Regions from separate parts of the Virgibacillus sp. GM2-2 genome, predicted to be linked through region 2. Evidence: a T-box and tRNA genes for the amino acid it is inferred to sense, from the RefSeq annotation. Region 2 holds a T-box; the other holds one or more tRNA genes.
What was found. A T-box is a leader RNA that pairs with one kind of tRNA and senses whether it is charged. The one in region 2 lies ahead of lysS (lysine--tRNA ligase), so its partner is inferred to be a tRNA-Lys.
Positions count from the first base shown of each region.

Region 1: it encodes a tRNA-Lys, which carries the amino acid that the T-box ahead of lysS (lysine--tRNA ligase) is inferred to sense. The anticodon was not compared.

Region 1 is NZ_JBUZWC010000011.1:416-10,101, reverse strand. It holds gene ACY9Z2_RS13060 (ABC transporter permease subunit) at 102-2,177, opposite strand; gene ACY9Z2_RS13055 (hypothetical protein) at 2,374-2,694, opposite strand; gene ACY9Z2_RS13050 (phosphomevalonate kinase) at 2,815-3,906, opposite strand; gene mvaD (diphosphomevalonate decarboxylase) at 3,910-4,887, opposite strand; gene mvk (mevalonate kinase) at 4,916-5,878, opposite strand; gene ACY9Z2_RS13035 (hydroxymethylglutaryl-CoA reductase, degradative) at 5,875-7,164, opposite strand; tRNA gene ACY9Z2_RS13030 (tRNA-Lys) at 7,365-7,440, opposite strand; tRNA gene ACY9Z2_RS13025 (tRNA-Gln) at 7,594-7,668, opposite strand; tRNA gene ACY9Z2_RS13020 (tRNA-Tyr) at 7,683-7,767, opposite strand; tRNA gene ACY9Z2_RS13015 (tRNA-Thr) at 7,807-7,882, opposite strand; tRNA gene ACY9Z2_RS13010 (tRNA-Val) at 7,887-7,962, opposite strand; tRNA gene ACY9Z2_RS13005 (tRNA-Glu) at 7,969-8,043, opposite strand; gene cysK (cysteine synthase A) at 8,266-9,186, shown strand; gene ACY9Z2_RS12995 (hypothetical protein) at 9,230-9,400, opposite strand.
Region 2 is NZ_JBUZWC010000006.1:25,730-35,415, forward strand. It holds gene ACY9Z2_RS08950 (acetolactate synthase large subunit) at 31-1,662, shown strand; gene ACY9Z2_RS08955 (aldehyde dehydrogenase family protein) at 1,678-3,120, shown strand; gene ACY9Z2_RS08960 (SDR family oxidoreductase) at 3,173-4,045, opposite strand; T-box leader at 4,191-4,454, shown strand; gene lysS (lysine--tRNA ligase) at 4,536-5,996, shown strand; gene iscB (RNA-guided endonuclease IscB) at 6,906-8,180, shown strand; gene ACY9Z2_RS08975 (hypothetical protein) at 8,300-9,211, shown strand; gene ACY9Z2_RS08980 (DUF4129 domain-containing protein) at 9,250-9,686, shown strand, end outside.

The DNA of each region.
Region 1 (9,686 bases), on a different contig from region 2:
ATTGCCCATTATCTTCTACTGCTGTTGAAACTCAAAGTAACACTAAAATTATCTGCTTTCTAATCTTTCAAAAAAGCACCTGTTCATCACAGGTGCTCAATTTAGGCTTTTTTTCGATAAGCTTGCTCTGAATCCGTCATTTGGAAATGCTCATGTGTTAATACAGGAGTTTCTTGTTTAACTGATTTTTTCTTCCGAAGCTTCCATTTTCCAAGCTTGAATACAACACCAACTTTAGCTTGTTGTACTTCTTTTACACCTTGAATGATAAGCTGCATTGCAAAAATGGAGAGCATAAATGCGATTAGTACCCAACCAAGTAAATGATATTGGCCCTCACCTTTAAAGGCATACCTGTTCATTGCGATTAAGCTAGACCAATCATATGTAATCGATCGTGGTGGACCTGCCAAGAATCCGGTTTCAACAATTGTACCTCCTAGAAACAGGTTATAAACACCAAGGTGGATGAATATTAACAATACCTGAATAAACTGTTGGCCAAACAAAACAGTCATTCTTGGTCCAATGTGGGGTACAACGTGACGCCAAAATATATGGAACCTACTACCACCAAGCACTTTTGCACTCAATATAAATTCATTTTGTAGTACTCGGTTTATATCTTTACCGATTAATACAGTTGTAAGTGGGAGAACCAGTACGGTTAAAATCACGCCCTCAACTATAATCCGCTCCGTTACAGTAGTAGCAAATTCAGATCTTGACCCAAAAACAATCATGCTTAATAAAATATATGCAATTACGCTTAATGGAACAAAATGAATAGAATCTACCATTTTGCCAATCCACTGCTGTGTTCTTGACTTTAGTTTAAATGCGTAAAAAACTCCAAAAACCAAACCACCTAGGACTCGCAACAAAGCAATGGCTAGCCCCACGATCAACGTGTACTTAGCACCAACTACCAGTTGATCCAATAAACTGTAGCCATGACGATCGGATCCAAGTAGGAACGGCTCCGTAGGTTTATGTGGTGGAGCACTAATTAAAGTGCCATCATCTGCAAATAAAAATTTCACCTGCTCAATATGACTATCTGTTGTAATGGAATAGTACAAACTGTAACTAATGACAATAACAAAAAATAAACTTCCCACAACAAATTTCCAGTTTTTTAAATGATTGAGCACCGCGATGCTGAACGCCATAAGCGGACGCCAGAACCGCATTTTTCTTATATTTAATTGCTTAAACCAAAAGAGAATGTTTCTTACTTTGCGGTTAATCCAACCTCTTACTTCAACAAGGCGTAGCTTTTTCCACCATCGTTGTTTTTTCTCTATGGTGTATGTATGTAACTCATCAGGATTTATCCAGAGGTCAATAATTTGGAAAAAGAAATAAAATGGTGTGAAAATCATAAACAGTGAAATTGCACTATTTAGTGGGACAAGATTTGCGACCAAGAAGGAAGTAAATCCATTTATATTGTATAAACGTTCAATAACAAATTGGCTTGATAATGTCGCCCAAATAATGATTTTCATATGATGAAATGAACTTGGCATGATATTTTTCAGTACATGTCTCGTGATAATTCGTATTTTTTTAATGCCTTTGCTTTTCAAAAAAGATACGTAATCTTTTAGTAGCTCTTCTTCGATCATAAGCAATAAAATCTTGAACATCGCGACCATTGGCAATATGGAAAGCGTAATAATGGGAGCTAAATAGGCGCGTTCATCGCCCAATGTCGCCACACGAAAAATATCAACGGCAAACGTTTTGTATACATATACGGAGATCATTTGTAAGGCAATTGCGATAACAACATCGGGGACTGATTCTAAGAAGTCTAGTACACGTTTAACAGGCTTTAAGATGTAATTCGGAAAAAAATTAGCCGTGATCGCCAAAATAAATGCTAAAGATAATCCTAGAAGGACAGCAGCAATTAAAATTTGCATGGAATATACGTATGGATCCCAAAGAACCTCCAATAGCGGTACCTTTTCTACATTTACTGTCCACGGTAAAGAATACATCCATGTTTCAGGTTTAAAGAGTTGTTCGATAAACCGATAAACCATCTCTACTATTCGAAACGGATTCCATATCTCACTGTAAAGAATTAACGGCGTAATACAAATACTTAAAATACCTACTATTCCAATCAAATAAAATGCAAACATCTTTACCACTCGCATAAGCATAGCGTGACCCCCAATTAACACCTGGACTCTCTTTTTTTGTCGTCCATTACTAATCAAATATTCCTATAAATTGATTATTTTTTTAATATTACTACTCTTTTCAAATTAATTCAATGTGCATTTCCGTATTTTTCCTAAGAAAGCTTCCAACTGCTCCTATCCGAAAGATCCGGATTCTTTCAAAATATGTACTCTATTATTCGAACCCCATTTTATTTTTTGTTTGAAGCATCTTATTCTTAAATTTTAATACAATAAAAGATTCTGGCACAACTCCATCCCATATATAAGTGGCATCTTCTACATACTCTACTTCCTTTCCAGATTGCGATTCTCCTCCATAAGAATCTGGTGGCCCTAGAAGTTCAATGACATCATCAAAAGTCATACTATTATCCAACTGATTAAATTCCTCTAGTGTTACCAATCCTAGATCTTCTTTGGTCTCTTTCTGTGAGCAACCAACCAATACTACAATAAAAACAAATCCAATCACTAACAATTTGTACCAATTCATAAAGTGTCCCCCTCGTTTTAGTTATTATATTTACGATTAAGTTGTAATAAAGTTTCGCGAAATTTTCATTAAATTAAAAAAACAAGTATTATCTCCCTTGAACGAAGTAATACTTGTTTTTTATAAAGTAATAAATATATTAAGTGAAAGTGGCTTAATACCGTTTTTCAACCAATCCCTTTTTACACGTTCAGCCGCTTCCTCGCCATCAAAAAACGCAATACCACAATCTCCACCGCCAGCACCAGATGGTTTCCCAGCACCACCATGTTTTTCAGCAATGTCGGCTAATTGTTTCAACAATGTTGTTTCAATTGGCGCATCCGCATGGGTGCCTAACTCCGCTAGCGCCTTTCTATTAGCTGTAATTCCTTCGAGCACTAGTAGACTGTTGTTCGTTTCTACACCTGTCATAATCAATCCAACAGCATTTGATGATTGTACAATAAACTGCTCATACAATTCTGGTGAGGAGATCTTAAGTTTGTTAATTTTTTTTATAAAGTCCTTCGTCGAAGCCGGGCTGCCTGTCCATCCAATCAACATTTGAACATTATCTGGTAATGAAATTGCTTCTACAGATAGATATGGCCAATTTTGATTTACCAAATCAACTATTGTGGATGATGCACGATACGCATCTTTTAACCAATCCGCCTGAAAAGACGTATAAGCAACCATTCCCCCATACGAAGAGGCAGCAACATCTGCACCCGATCCGCTTCCTTGAGTCTCCACATGTGCAATTGCAGCAAGTTTAAATAGTATTTCTGAAGGACAAGGTATCTTGTGGTATTTCAAAACCGCCTTTACAACTGCAGTAACAACCGCGGCACTCGAACCCAATCCATATTTAATACCCGATTCATCATCTAGCTCACTATTAATTGTTAAATCGAATGCCTCCAGTGAATTCCCTTGTTCCATAATGTAGCGACACACGATATCCATCGCATTTTCAACAAAATTTACCCGCGAATCCTTCGTTTTAATATGTATTTTTTCACTATTGACTTCCCATGGTATATTTTCAAGTCCTAACTTCGGAAGAGAAACCCGATTCTCACTAGCACTACATATCGTAGTATAAACAAAACGATCAACAGCCGTTACTATTGATCGTTGATGGGCTTCTAATATTGCATACTCGCCTGCTATCATTAATTTACCTGGGACCTTGATTGTCATTGACTCGTTTGTCACTATTTTCATCCCCTAGCTATAGGTGACTCCTTGACCTGATCGACTTAAAATGACTTTCGTAACACCAGGTATTTCACGGAGCGTTTGTTCAATTACTACCTCGTTTTCAGGCTGGTATAAAACTTTTACATTGGGACCAGCATCGATTGTAAAATATGCTGGTATGCCTTTTTCACGTAAAGCTTGAACGGTTTGCATAACCGTCATCGTCGTATCATGCCAATACGTAAATGGTGGATTTGCACCAAGTGTTGTGGCATGCATTTTTTGACAATTTGCTTCAGCAACAGAACCCAATTTATCAAAATCACGTTCCTGGATTGCTTCTTTAATAGTTGCCAGATCAGTTGGAATCGCATCAACCCAGCCCGGATAGAATGGAGAAGTTTCTACCGTTCGGCGCATACCAACACGACTGGAAACCTTTTTCATTTTTGAAGATAAAACCACCGCTGCAACACGCACATCCCAATGATTTTGTGGTGCAACTGGCACAGCATAGGAATCAGACCCGTCTTCGAGTTTGCCCTGTTCCCATTCAACAAAACCACCGTAGATGGAACGACATGCTGATCCAGAACCGCGACGTGTTAATCGAGACAGAGTTGCATCATCAACCTCTAATCCCAGTGCACGCGTTGCTGCTGCTGCAAGTGCAGCAAACCCTGAAGCCGATGAAGCAAAACCTGCCGCAGTTGGCACTGCATTCGTAGACCTTACTTCAGCATAAAGGTTCTGTTTTCCAGCAAAATCTCGTATCAAATCAAGGTATTTTGTAACTTTTATATATTGATCACCCTGAATTAATTCATTATCAAGGTAAAATACATCCTCCGTAAGATCCGTTTTAAATGTAACTGTTGTTTCTGTATAAAACGCATCTAACGTTAACGAAAGGCTATTATTCATTGGTAAAATCAACGACTCATCGCGCTTTCCCCAATATTTAATTAAGGCAATGTTGGTATGTGCCTTTGCCGTTGCTTTCATCCATAATCCCCATTTCTACCTTCAGTTCCTAATTGTGCTTTCGTAAAACAAATGGCCAGACAGCATGAGCACCAAAGCTTTTTAGCTTTTCACATAAATGCTTCGAGTGTGCCTCATTACGGGCTAAAGCTATAATGCAACCTCCGTTACCGCCACCAGTTAACTTTGCACCAAGAGCACCTTCCTGACGCGCAACATAAATAAGCCGATTAAGTCCCGCATCACTCACTCCAAGAGCTTCTAATTCTTTTTGTGCTTCATTTAATGTTTTACCTAAAATTTGTTTGCTGGCCTTCTCTAACGCTCTTCTAGCTTGATGCGTTATTTCGCCAATTCGGTCAAGACTAGCTTGAATTTTCTTCGGTGCAGACTTAAGTAGATCTGCTACTGATTCTACCGCTAACCTCGTATCACCTTTTCTTCCTGAATCAGCCACAATGAAATGAAAGTCTGTTTTCGGCTTAATAAAATGAAAAGGTCGATCTTTTTCATACCAAACTGGTGATTCTGAGGTTATCGTAAGTGTATCTATTCCACTAGGAGAACCGTGTGCAAATGTTTCCGAAATATTTGCGAGCATTAATAACGTTTCCTCTGTGAGTTCCTCATCTGCGTACGCAAATATGGACCGTATAACGGCTATTGCAACTGACGCACTAGAACCTAACCCTTTTCCGGGTGGAATTGACGATTTAATTCGTATCAATAAATCGCGGTGTGGTATTTCCAGATGATCGAGTGTGGCTGTAATACAGTTTACCAATCCGTCTAAAGCATCTGGTGCCTTGTTAATTGGACCATGGTAAAATGTACTGTCAATTTTCACTGCACCTGGAACATTATCTACCAATGCTTCTATTCCTACCAATGGAAAAGGAATAGCTATTGCTGGTTGTCCGTGTACAACCGCATGCTCGCCAATTAAAATTAGTTTACTATGAGCTATCCCAATAGCTGTTTGTTCTGAAGTTGTTGCTTTCTCTACACTCATTTTTTACTCTTTTCCACCAATTCTTTAGCTTTCCCTACACGGATATCTTTTTCATTAATCAATTGTTCAGCAATGATATCAATCAGCTCTCCTTTAGCCCCTGCTGCCATCGCAACAGAGCGAGAATGTAAAGCCATATGACCCTTCTGAATACCATCCGTCACCAAAGCCTTTAAAGCTCCTAAATTTTGCGCTAGACCCACAGATACAATTACCTGTGCCAACTCTTCTGCAGACTCTATTCCTAATATCTTATGCGCAATTTGTGATATTGGGTGAACCCGAATAGATCCTCCAACAGTTCCAACAGACATTGGTAATTCTAGTTCACCTACAAGGTTACCCTTATCATCTACATACCATTCTGTCATCGAACTATATTTTCCAAAGCGTGCTGCATACGCATGTGCACCAGCTTCCACCGCGCGCCAATCATTTCCGGTGGCAATAACAATCGGATCAATACCATTCATAATACCTTTATTGTGTGTTACTGCACGGTAAGGGTCTGATGCCGCAAATTCATAGGCATGTACTACTCCATCCCGAACCTCTTCTCCCGAGAAGTCCCCGGTCTCCAATAAATTCGGTGGTATAACACATTTAGCACGAGCAACACATCTATCAGCAAGGTTAGAAAGAATTCGTAAATAAACTTTCCCTTTTGTTAAATCCTCTACTACCGGAGCAAGTGCTTCCACCATCGTATTAATAATGTTTGCACCCATTGCATCACACGTATCTATATACAAATGCAATACGAGCATTTGGCCATATTTAGAGCCTGATTCGTCGTTCAACATACGTACTTCTAGATCCTGTGCACCGCCACCTCTTGAAACGATGCTCGGGTATGCAGCGTTTGCACCCTCAAGAAGCATTTCTTTTTCCTTCAAAAGTGCTTCTTTAGCAAAATTAAAATCAGGGCATCCTACAACCTGAATTTGGCCAATCATTACTCTACCAGAAGATTCCGTTGTAAAACCGCCAGCATTACGAACAATCTTAGCAATATAACTAGCGGACGCTACTACAGATGGTTCTTCAATAGCCATTGGCACTACATAGTCTTTCCCGTTAATAAGAAAGTTCAATCCTAACCCTAATGGCAACTGATATGTGCCAATCACATTTTCTATCATATTATTAGCCGTATCCAAGGTTAAAGGATTTGTAGAAGAAAGATGTTCCGATTCCGCTTCGGTCAAGTCTGCTTGCTCAGCAAGTAATTTTCTTCGCTCTTCTACACTCATATTATAAAAACCAGGAATTCTAGAAGTACTCATACAAATCATCCTTTTGGGTATCAAAATATATAATAATTATTTAGCTTAATTTTATTGTTATGATAATAATTTTCCTCTATCTATTATGTAAAAAAATAGCGCAAAATGCAAATAAACAAGGTTGTTTACTACAAACGACCTTGTTCATTACAATTATACTATGTATTATATCTCAATGCCAGTGTTCTTTTTGATGTAAATGGTGAGCCATGAAGGATTCGAACCTTCGACCCTCTGATTAAAAGTCAGATGCTCTACCGACTGAGCTAATGGCTCGTTTATTTCTGATTTTTCTTTTAGAATACTTGTCTTATTTGCACTTATGCAATAAGAAAGGATTTATACTTTCTTACCTGCCAAAAAAGGGCCTAAAATACAAAAACCACGTCATATCGTGGTAAGTTTGATACACAGGGTAAAAATTATAAATGGCTGGGCTACCAGGATTCGAACCTGGGAATGACGGGATCAAAACCCGCTGCCTTACCGCTTGGCTATAGCCCATCAAAAAAATAAAGTGGTGGAGGGGGGCAGATTCGAACTGCCGAACCCTGAGGGAGCGGATTTACAGTCCGCCGCGTTTAGCCACTTCGCTACCCCTCCATATAATTTCCAAAAACGTAAAAGTTATACATAAAAAAATGGTGCCGGCCAGAGGACTTGAACCCCCAACCTACTGATTACAAGTCAGTTGCTCTACCAGTTGAGCTAGGCCGGCTAAATGGTGGAGGATGCAGGGCTCGAACCTGCGACCCCCTGCTTGTAAGGCAGGTGCTCTCCCAGCTGAGCTAATCCTCCAGATAATGGTGACCCGTACGGGATTCGAACCCGTGTTACCGCCGTGAAAGGGCGGTGTCTTAACCGCTTGACCAACGGGCCTAGAGTTAACTTTTTGATATGTAATGTCAAAAACCAACGAATTTTATTATATACAGATTCTCTCTCTTTGTAAAGAGGAATTCTACTTTTTTCTACTTTTTTTTAGCATTTATTTCTCTTTTGCTATTAACACATGCTTTTTAGTCTTAACAATTGAATTTATTATATACAGATTGATACTATTAATGAAAGAAAAAAGTACTTTTTACGAAGGTGGTTCTTATGAAAGTTGTTAATAATATAACAGAGTTAATCGGTGAAACACCCATTGTAAAGCTAAATAAACTTGTACCCACTGAATCTGCAGATGTCTACGTTAAATTAGAGTTGCAAAATCCTACTAGAAGTGTAAAAGATCGTGCTGCTTTTAATATGATAAAGAAGGCTGAAGAACAAGGGATTATCAAACCTGGAGATACGATCATTGAACCAACAAGCGGGAATACCGGTATCGGTCTTGCTATGAATGCAGCTGCAAAGGGCTACCGAGCAATACTAGTAATGCCAGATACAAGTACCAAAGAGCGCATTTCTTTATTGAAAGCCTACGGTGCAGAAATTGTTCTTACTCCAAGCGAAGAAAAAATGCCTGGAGCAATTAAAAAAGCAAAAGAATTAAAACAAAAGATACCAGGGAGCTTCATTCCTCAGCAGTTTGAGAATCCAGCAAATCCCGATATTCACAGAACAACAACCGCGTTAGAAATTTATGAACAAATGGAAGGCAAACTGGATGCATTTATTGCAACCGCCGGCACTGGCGGCACAATTACTGGAGTTGGTGAAACATTAAAGGAAAAAATCCCAAATCTTTATATTGCAGTTGCTGAACCAAAAGGATCTCCTGTCCTGTCCGGGGGCAAACCTGGGAAACACAAATTAGTTGGTACTAGTCCTGGTTTTATTCCAGAAATACTTAATACCGATATCTTTGATGAAATACAACAAATTGCAGACGAAGACGCAATTGAGATGTTTAAACGCATACCTAGGGAAGAAGGTCTATTCGTAGGACTATCCGGTGCAGCAGCGATTTTCACCGCCTTAGACATCGCCCAGAAACTTGGTAAAGAAAAAAAAGTTCTTTGTGTAGCACCAGATACTGGAGAACGATACCTTAGCATGAATTTATTCGATCATTAATAAAAAAGCAATTCATTGTTCTATGCCAATGAATTGCTTTTTTCTATGTATTCGTTAACGCTACAAACCATATTATTACAACTGCAGGTACTGATGTATAGAGTGCAATAGATGGTTTAAAAACCTTTTTCTTAATAAGAAAGATAGTTAATAATATCTCAAAAATAGTAACTACAATTGCAACAATTACTAACATCGGTATTTCACTTGTCATCTTCATATCCCCCTCTATTTTTCATATTCCTTCTCAATTATAACAAAGATTGGAAAAAATTCTCACGAGAATTTAAAGCGTGTTTTTTAAAAAATTTTGATTCGCACAAAAATGTATACACTTGTAACCAAAAAGGCGAACTGGAGACTGCTCAGTAGCGGACACAGAGGGCGCTATTTATACTTTCCGCACATGTTTTATGGGTTAATAGGACACAGGATACCTTATTTAAGTAAAATGGCGATGAAATCACTTCTTTTTGCTGCATAACGGATCCTGAGTCCGC
Region 2 (9,686 bases):
AGAACTAACTTTTGTGAAGGATGGGTTTAGATGAAAGTTGCTGAATTACTTGTGAAATGTTTGGAAAATGAAGGGGTTGAATATATTTTCGGGGTACCGGGAGAAGAAAATATTGATGTCATGGATGCGCTTCTTGACTCGAGTATTGAATTTATCGTGACGAGACATGAAACAAGTGCTGCTTTTATGGCTGGTACATACGGCAGGCTTACTGGCAAACCAGGGGTATGTTTAGCAACGCTTGGGCCAGGTGCAACCAATCTGTTAACTGGAGTTGCAAACTCGAATATGGATTTGTGCCCGATTGTTGCTATAACGGGGCAGGCAGGACTAGAACGACAACACAAAATTTCGCACCAGTATTACGATATGGTCGACGTTTTTAAGCCTGTAACAAAATGGAACACCCAAATTAAAAAAGGAGAAATAGTCCCAGAGGTGGTTCGTAAGGCGTTTCACGTTGCAACGCATGATAAACCTGGGGCAACACACATTGATTTACCAGAGGATGTAGCTGGACTAGAAGTGGAAGAATCACCACTCCCTATTGTGACTCACACGATGAACGAAGCGGATGATCCGGTAGTTGAAAAAGCCGTCAAACTAATCGATCAGGCTGAGCGACCGCTAATTTTAGCTGGAAATGGAATCACGCGTGATTATGCCACTGATCATCTCCGTTCGTTAGTCGAACAAACGAATATTCCAGTCGTCCATACATTCATGGGAAAAGGTGCATTACCGTGGACAGATGAACGCAGTATGCTTACTGCCGGAATGGGGGGCAAGGACTATATTACATGCGGGTTCAAGGATGCAGATTTAATCATTGCGATTGGCTTCGATATAGCCGAATACCCACCACGAAATTGGAATCCAAATGCCGATACGCAGATCGTTCATATTGATACACAGGAAGCGGAAACGGATGCTAACTATCCTGTTGCTATAAATGTTATCGGTGATATAAAAGAAAATATTAAGAAGGTTAAACATTTCATACCAAAGAAGGAACGTACACTTGATTGGATTCAAAACGTACGAAAACAAGCTTTAGATGAGTTGGAAAGCTTTCAACATGACAATGCTTTTCCTATTAAACCGCAAAAAATTGTTTCGGATTTACGTGCTATTTTAGATGAAAAAAGTATTGTAATTTCAGACGTAGGTGCTCACAAAATGTGGGTTGGAAGAATGTTTCATTGCCATGAACCGAATACATGCTTGATATCAAATGGACTAGCATCCATGGGTGTAGCTGTACCTGGAGCAATTGCTGCCAAAATGGTTCACCCAGAACGAAATGTTGTTGCCGTGTGTGGGGATGGTGGGTTTCAAATGACGGGAGCTGAGCTTGAAACGGCCATGCGTTTGCAAGTCCCTATTGTAATCCTGTTGTGGAGAGATGAAGGATACGGCTTAATCGAATGGCATCAATTGAAAGCATTTAAACGTGCTTCCCATATCAAATTTGGAAATCCTGATTTTATTCAACTTGCCAAGTCGTATGGTTTTGAAGCATTAAAAGTTGATAAAACAGAGAAACTTAAAGATACATTACAGAAAGCTATTAACTTAAATAAACCAGTACTAATCGATTGCCCTGTCGATTATGACGAGAACATGAAGCTCACAGAAAAACTTGATAATATCACATGCTAAAAGGAGGTAGAAGCCATGATAATAGGTTCCATAATAGACGGTAAGGAACGAAAAGAAGATTCGCGGGAATCGTTAATGGTAAAAAACCCATACAATCAAGAGAACGTCGCAGAACTAAAATTGGCTACAAAAAAAGATTTAGATGATGCGGTGGATTCAAGTTTTAATGCTTTCCATTCAACAATGAAAACCATGCCAGCACATGAACGAACAGCCATTTTACAAAAGGCAGCAGATCTTTTGGAGGAAAAAAGGGAGGATTTTGCCCAAACAATCTGCCAAGAAGCAGGAAAGCCAATTAAAGGGAGTCGTGGTGAGATTAGACGATCCATCCAGGTACTCCGTTTTGCAGCTGAGCTTGCGAAAAACATCTCAGGTGAGGTTATCCCGATGGATGCGGCAATTGGTGGAGAAAATCGGTTAGGCTTTGTGAAACGAATTCCACTTGGTGTTGTCGGTGCGATTACACCATTCAACTTTCCATTAAATTTGGCACTGCACAAGCTTGCACCAGCCATTGCAGCCGGAAACACGATTGTTTTTAAACCGGCGGAAAATACACCAGTCACAGGCTACAAACTCGTGCAATTATTTCACGAGGCAGGCATGCCAAAAGGTGCGTTGAATTTACTTATCGGTACAGGGGAGGATGTTGGATCCCCACTTGTAACCCATGAGAAAGTCCACAAAATAAGTTTTACCGGAAGCTTAAAGGTCGGGGAAAGCATCGCGAAAAATGCTGGTTTTAAAAAAGTAACACTTGAACTTGGTTCCAATTCCCCAAACATTTTATTTAACGATGCGGATATCGACTATGCTGCAAAAGCTTTGGTCAAAGGTGCTTTCGCTTTTTCTGGTCAGGTATGTATCTCAGCACAACGTGTATACGTTCAAAAGGATATTTACGATTCATTCCTAGAAAAATACGTTAAAAATACAGAAGCATTAAAGCTAGGTGATCCGGCTGATGAAGCGACTGATATTGGCCCAATGATTGATGAAGAGGCAGCCAAACGGTCAAAAGAGTGGATTGATGATGCAGCAAATAATGGAGCAAAAATCGAAACCGGTGGAGAACGAAATGGTACCATGCTATCTCCAACGATTTTGACTGATGTTGATGCTAACATGAAAGTTATTGCACAAGAAGTTTTTGCACCAATTGTTTCAGTCATTCCATTTGAAACGGAAGAAGAGGTTGTGGGTTATTCGAATGATTCCATTTATGGTCTCCAAGCAGGAGTCTTCACAAAAGATATTAATCGAGCATTACGCGTGGCTGATAAACTCGAGATGGGCGGAGTTTGGATTAACGAAATATCCACGTATAGACAGGATAATCACCCATACGGCGGTGTGAAACAGAGCGGAATGGGTAAAGAAGGTGTCAAATACGCTATCGAGGATATGACCGAAATGAAATTTATTGGTGTGAGGTTAGAGGAACAGGAAGGATAATAGGAAAGCTATCGCGTAATTGGTTGTTACGTGATAGCTTTTTGAAAAAATTTCAGCCCCTAAGTATGCCTCTAGACAAATGCGAGCTTAAACCAATCTCTCGTTCACTCCACTCCCACAATTTTCTTGCTAACTCCATATCTTTTGCTTTGGAGGATAGATGAGCAACCTTCTTTTTGTAGAAATATTCGCCACTAATATGCTCGACTTCAGGACTAGTTGCTAAGTAAAGAGCAGTTTCTGCCCCTTGTTTTGGAGTTTGGAAAAATGGTCTTAGCGCAGCATGGACACTTTTCCCGAACCCTGTTTTTCTACTTACACCAAGACTTGTACTGACTGCTCCAGGGTGGACAGCGTTTACGGTAACATTTGTTCCCTGTAGACGATCAGCAAGTTCTTTAGTGAACAACACATTCGCATGTTTTGATTGAGCATATCCCTTCCAAACATTAAACCCATTTAAAAGATACGGATCTTGAAAATCGATATGGCCAGCCTTATGAGCACCAGAAGATAATACGACTATTCTACCTTGCTCAGCTGTCTTTAAAGAATCGAGTAATAGATTCGTCAAAAGAAAGTGCCCAAGATGATTTACGCCAATCATGCTTTCGAATCCATCACTTGTTGTTTCTCTTTTTACCGATACGACACCAGCATTCAAAATCAAAACATCTAAGCTGTTATATGTAGCTTTAACGTCTGCTACAAAGGAACGGATGCTTTCTAAAGAACCAAGATCACAAAGCATTAAATCAATTAATTCAGAACCACTTTCTTGTTTAGCTTGCTTCAATGCTTGGTTTCCTCGCTCAGCACTTCGACAAGCCATGATTACCTGATAGCCTTGGATAGCTAATTCAATGGTTGTTGCCAGTCCCATACCGGAATTCGCACCAGTTACTAGTGCAACATTACTTTGCATGCGATCGCCCCATTTTCTTATAGTTTTATTTACTCTATCAAACTAAGGAGACACATTCAACGAATTTAAAAAGGATACCAAACATGAAGGTATTGACTTTAACAAGGTCGTTGCATATAATAACATCTAATATTTATTAACAGTTATAACAGTGATGAAGAGACGAGTAGTTAAGTGTAGTTATTTTCAGAGAGCCCCTGTAGCTGAAATGGGGTAATAATGAACTTGATGAAAAAAGACTTGGAACTTCGCATCGATTTAAGATAATTCTTAATGATAATGCGACGGGCTCTCCCGTTAACGAGATAGGGTATAACCAATTTTTATTGACGTACCCGAAGAGGTTGATATGGTAACGTATCAATAAACTAAGGTGGTACCACGAAAGTTAACAACTCTCGTCCTTAAGATGATAAATCTTGGGGGTGGGAGTTTTTTGTTGCTTAATAATAGATGTCTCAGAAATGAATTCTAGAAAAGGAGTGAAAAGATGAATAATGAGCAAACAATGCGTAGAAAAGAAAAGTTAGATGGTATAACGGCACGTGGAATTTTCGCTTATCCAGATAAGTTTTCAACAAATTATGAATTGAATGAAGCGGCGCTGTTAGAGGATGGTGTTACAAGTGTTCGCGTGGCTGGAAGAATAACGGGAATTAGAAGGTTTAGTAAGCTAAGTTTTATAACTATTTCAACGATCAATGAAAGCTTACAACTCTTATTGAAAAAAGGGGAGATTGATGAACAGTCTTTTACTAATTTCCATGAATTAATCGACATTGGTGATTTTATTGGCGTGGAAGGTCACATGTACAGTACAAAAACCAATGAAAAAACGCTTCGGATTCAAGATTACCAATTTCTCGGTAAAGCGTTGCGTCCGCTTCCTGAAAAATGGCATGGGTTAACAGATATTGAAACACGCTATAGAAAACGTTATTTAGATTTTATCATGACGGAAGAAACGAAAAATCGTATTATAGCCAGAACAAAGATGGTTCGCTCCATTCGCAAGTTTCTTGAAGAGCAACGATTCTTAGAAGTAGATACACCGATTTTACAACAAACTTCATCTGGTGCACTTGCTAAGCCATTTAAGACGCATCATAATGCTTTAGATTCTGATTTTTATTTGAGAATTGCTCCAGAAACCTATTTAAAACGATTAATTGTTGGTGGATTTACAAAGGTATTCGAGTTTGCTAAATGCTTTCGGAATGAAGGGATCAGTCCTCAGCATCTTCAAGAATTTACAATGGTCGAGGGATATGCTGCTTACTGGAACTTTAAGGACACTATGAAATTAATGCGTGAGATGGTGCTATATGTTCTTAACGAGATCTTTGGTGAAACTACGATAAAAATCAATGATGAAACAATTGATTTTTCGTTAGAATGGGATATTGTTTCGTTTAGGGATTTAATTTTAAAGGATACAGGTATTGACATTGATCATTTTCCAGACGTGAACGATTTGTATGAGGAGACCAAACGAAAAAATATTGAACTTGAACATACGGATATCCAGACTCTTGGAAGGGGAAATCTTATTGATCTTCTGTACAAAAAAATGTGTAGACCTTATTTAGTAAAACCGACTTTTTTAGTCGAGCATCCAATTGATTTGTCACCTCTAGCAAGAGCAAATGATGACCATCCAAATTTGACAGATCGCTTTCAATTGATAATAAATGGTGCAGAGGTAATAAACGCCTATTCTGAATTAGTCGATCCGCTTGAGCAAAGAAGAAGGTTGGAGAATCAGGCGTTACTCAGAAATAACGGAGATGTAGAAGCAATGGAAATGGATGAAGATTATTTAATCGCTATGGAATATGGAATGCCGCCGATTTCAGGGTGGGGATTTGGAATTGAACGGTTGCTGATGGTACTGACAGATAGCGATACTATCAAAGATTGTGTCTTTTTTCCACTGACGAAGAAAGGTTAATTTTATTAGTGGCGAACAAAGGTCAATTTTAGCTCCGGAAATACACGTAGGGCTCCTTGAAAAAGATAAAAACTACTTCTTGCGCGCGATGCTTTTTCAAGGAAGCTTCTAGGAGCTCCAGATAAACAAAGTACGACGATGTTCACTAGAAGCCCTAAGCGCGAAGAAAATTTCCGGAGCGTTTTTTCACACCATTCTTAAATACTAATATCCGACTCTCATTTTCCATCTCTTATGATTAACTTCTTTAAAACTGCATAAACAGGCAAGAAGACTACCAAGAAAATGCTGAAATCAGCCAATAGCAATAGTAAATCAAATTTATCTGCAAACCAATTATAATCAAGACCGATAAGGGAATGTATCCAATCAGAGACAATTTCAGATATAAAGATGCTAATAAAAATTATGATGAGTTCCTTCAAAGACCATCACCACCTTGTAAAAGCTAGCTTCTACTATTCGTCATTACAATTTTATCAGAAAATTCACTGTTTGGAAATATATTTATTTGTAATTATAAAACAAAATAACCGTAACTAAAGAAATAAAAATTATTCTGAGAAATAGTTAGACTTTTCAACAATTATTCCCATATTTCTACTAATTATCTGATAGAATATAAGTACACAAATAGCGAATGAATACACCAGTCAACAACCCACCACTTATCAACCTTTCGGTCTGATTGAAGTGGGGGCTTGAAAAAGCCTTTGTTGTCTAGCCTAAGTCTTGATTGACTACGTTGGTTTGGTTATCACACCCTCGGATGATACCCTAGTCCGTTGCTCTGTGCAGGCGCTGTAACAGTTCTGATTGGGTAGGAACGGTCAACCTGAATTTGGCGGATTACCGCAAAGTCTTACCAACATTGGCGAAGGGTAACCACTCCCAGAGAGGAGGAACACGATGGTAGTGTTCGTTATTAACAAGCATGGACAACCTTTGATGCCATGCAAACCAAGAAAAGCAAGATTGCTGCTCCAAGATAAGAAAGCAAAAATTGTTTCCCGTGATCCATTTCAGATTCAATTATTGTATGAAACAAACAGCTATACCCAAAAGGTGAAAATCGGCGTGGACTTGGGGGCAAAACATGTTGGTATTGCCATTACAAGTGAAAATAAGCTGCTTGCCAAAGGGGAAATAGAACTTCGCCAGGATGTCAAAAACAATTTGGATACAAGAAAAACCTACAGGCGTTCCAGAAGAAACCGAAAAACACGTTATCGCAAGCCCAAATTTCGAAATCGGAGGCGACCAGAAGGATGGCTGCCGCCAAGTATCCAGAGTCGCATCGATAACACCTTCTTTTGGATTGATAACTATTGTGCACGTGTACCAGACCCTGCGTTAAGCCTGGAAGTGGGCAAATTTAACGTGCAAAAAATGATCGACCCGGATATACAAGGTGTAGCCTACCAGCAAGGCCAAACGTATGGTTACCATGATGTCCGTTACTTTGTATTGGCAAGGGATCAGTATACATGCCAGGTATGCAAAAAAAAGAACAAAATGTTGAACACCCATCACGTTATATACCGTTCACATGGCGGTTCCAACCGGGCAGACAATCTCATTTCCGTTTGCACAGATTGCCATACCCATGACAATCATCAAAAGGGTAAGATTCTTTGGAATTGGATGGTAGAAGGAAAGAAGCTGTCCCGATATAAAGAAGGACCATTTATGAATACGTTTCGCAGGCGGGTGTTTGCCAAATACCCCGACGCAAAAATAACGTATGGATCTGTAACTACACCAAGACGAAAAGAGTTGGGATTGGAAAAGACCCATGCGAATGATGCAGTGGCTATTAGTGGTATTTCTATCATCAAAGAGGATGTTCAAACTGTTTTCCAAATCAAGCAGTTCCGCAAAAAGAAACGGTCATTGCATGAAGCAACTGCGAGAAAAGGACGGAAAACGAAAAATGTTACCAGCAAGCGAAATGAGAAGAACAAGAAATCGTTGGGTGGTTTCTATCTGAATGATAAAGTAAGATTAGATGGAAAAACAGGCTATATTACGGGCTTTACAGGAACAAGTGGGGCTTATGTCAAAACGATTGACGGTGATTATATTACCGTACCAAATAAAACCTATAAACAAGTAAGCCTTAGGAAGCTAACACAAATCAGCCATCATAACAATTGGCAATTGGCATACAAAGCATTTGGCTAACGCCAACCGAAATTCATCTCCCACCTACTCTTTGGGCTGTCGCCCTTCGCATTCCTTGAGGTGGGAGACTTCTTTCGGAGTGCTGTTAAAGCAATAACAATGATACAGGGGGTTTTAGCATGAATGAACAATTTAGTAAACCTAAAGGGTTTGGGGAGATACTCGATCATACCTTTCGAGTAGTTAAAAATCATTTTTCGGATATTTTTCTAATTTTACTTCTTCTCTTAGGGCCGATTTATGTATTACAGGCATTAATTGAATTGCTAGCCGGAATGAGCTTTATCGGTGGAATGGGCTCAGGTGATAATTTCTTAGAACAATTACAAACTACGTACACACAAACCGAGCCTAGCGTTAATGTAGGGGCGGATATCGGATATTTTTTACTTGGCATACCGCACATTGTATTATTAGCAGTTGCCCAGGTGGCAATTTTATATCTGGTGAACCATATTCGAAAGGGAGAATCGTATACGGTTGGCTCTCTAATTAAACAAGCCTTTTCTAAATTTTGGCCGATTACTGGAAGCACATTGTTAATGGCGGTAATCACGTTTGGATTAATTGTAGTACCAATTATTTTTGTGACGTTTATAGGGATAGCAGGAGCAGTGGTAGACCCATTTGGCGGTTTTCTATTTGCTGTGCTTATATTACTAGGTGTCGGATTAGGTGTTGCACTGTTAGTGATCCGATGGAGTTTTTATTTAGGGTTAATCGCGTTTAACGAACCGGCTCCAGCCCTATCACCAAGCTGGAGTCTTACACATGGTCGGACGTGGAAACTATTAGGACTTTATTTAATCTTTGGTATTATTACTGGTATTATTTCCTTGGCAATAGAACTTCCAGTAGTTGCACTGCTAGGTAATGGTATTTTATATGGGATTATTATCAATCTAATTTCGGTTGTAACAACAGTCATTTTCTCAACTGGATACGCGATTATGTTCTTCGATTTGCGATTACGTGTTAACGCCGACGATTTAAAGGAAATGATTGAAGATTACAATGAGCCAAAGGAATAAATAGGAGAATACCTTCTAAAGAATAGATGGGGGAAAACATGTACGATAAGAACCAAGCCAAAGAAGAGCTGAAAGATATTTTGAATCAAAAAGAATATCAAATCTATTATGAAGACAACCGAAATTTTCTAGAAATCTGGTGGGATAACGTAAAAAGCTGGGTAGGAGATTTCCTTAAGAACCTATTTGACTCAATTGAACCTTCAGGCAGTGGATTTGGAGGAATTGTTCTATTAATCGGTATTGTTGCGGCAGTCGTATTACTTGTTTTTTTAGTTGGACGTAACTACCATCGCAAGCGAAAATTTCGTGATACCAAACCGCTTCAATCTACAAGTGAGGTTAATTGGTCGTATCATAACCATTTGTCAGAGGCGCAAAAACAAGAGAGTAAGAACCAATATTCCATTGCTTCGCGTCATCTTTTTTTAGCATTATTACTCTATTTTGATGATAAAGAGTGGCTAGAAGCAAG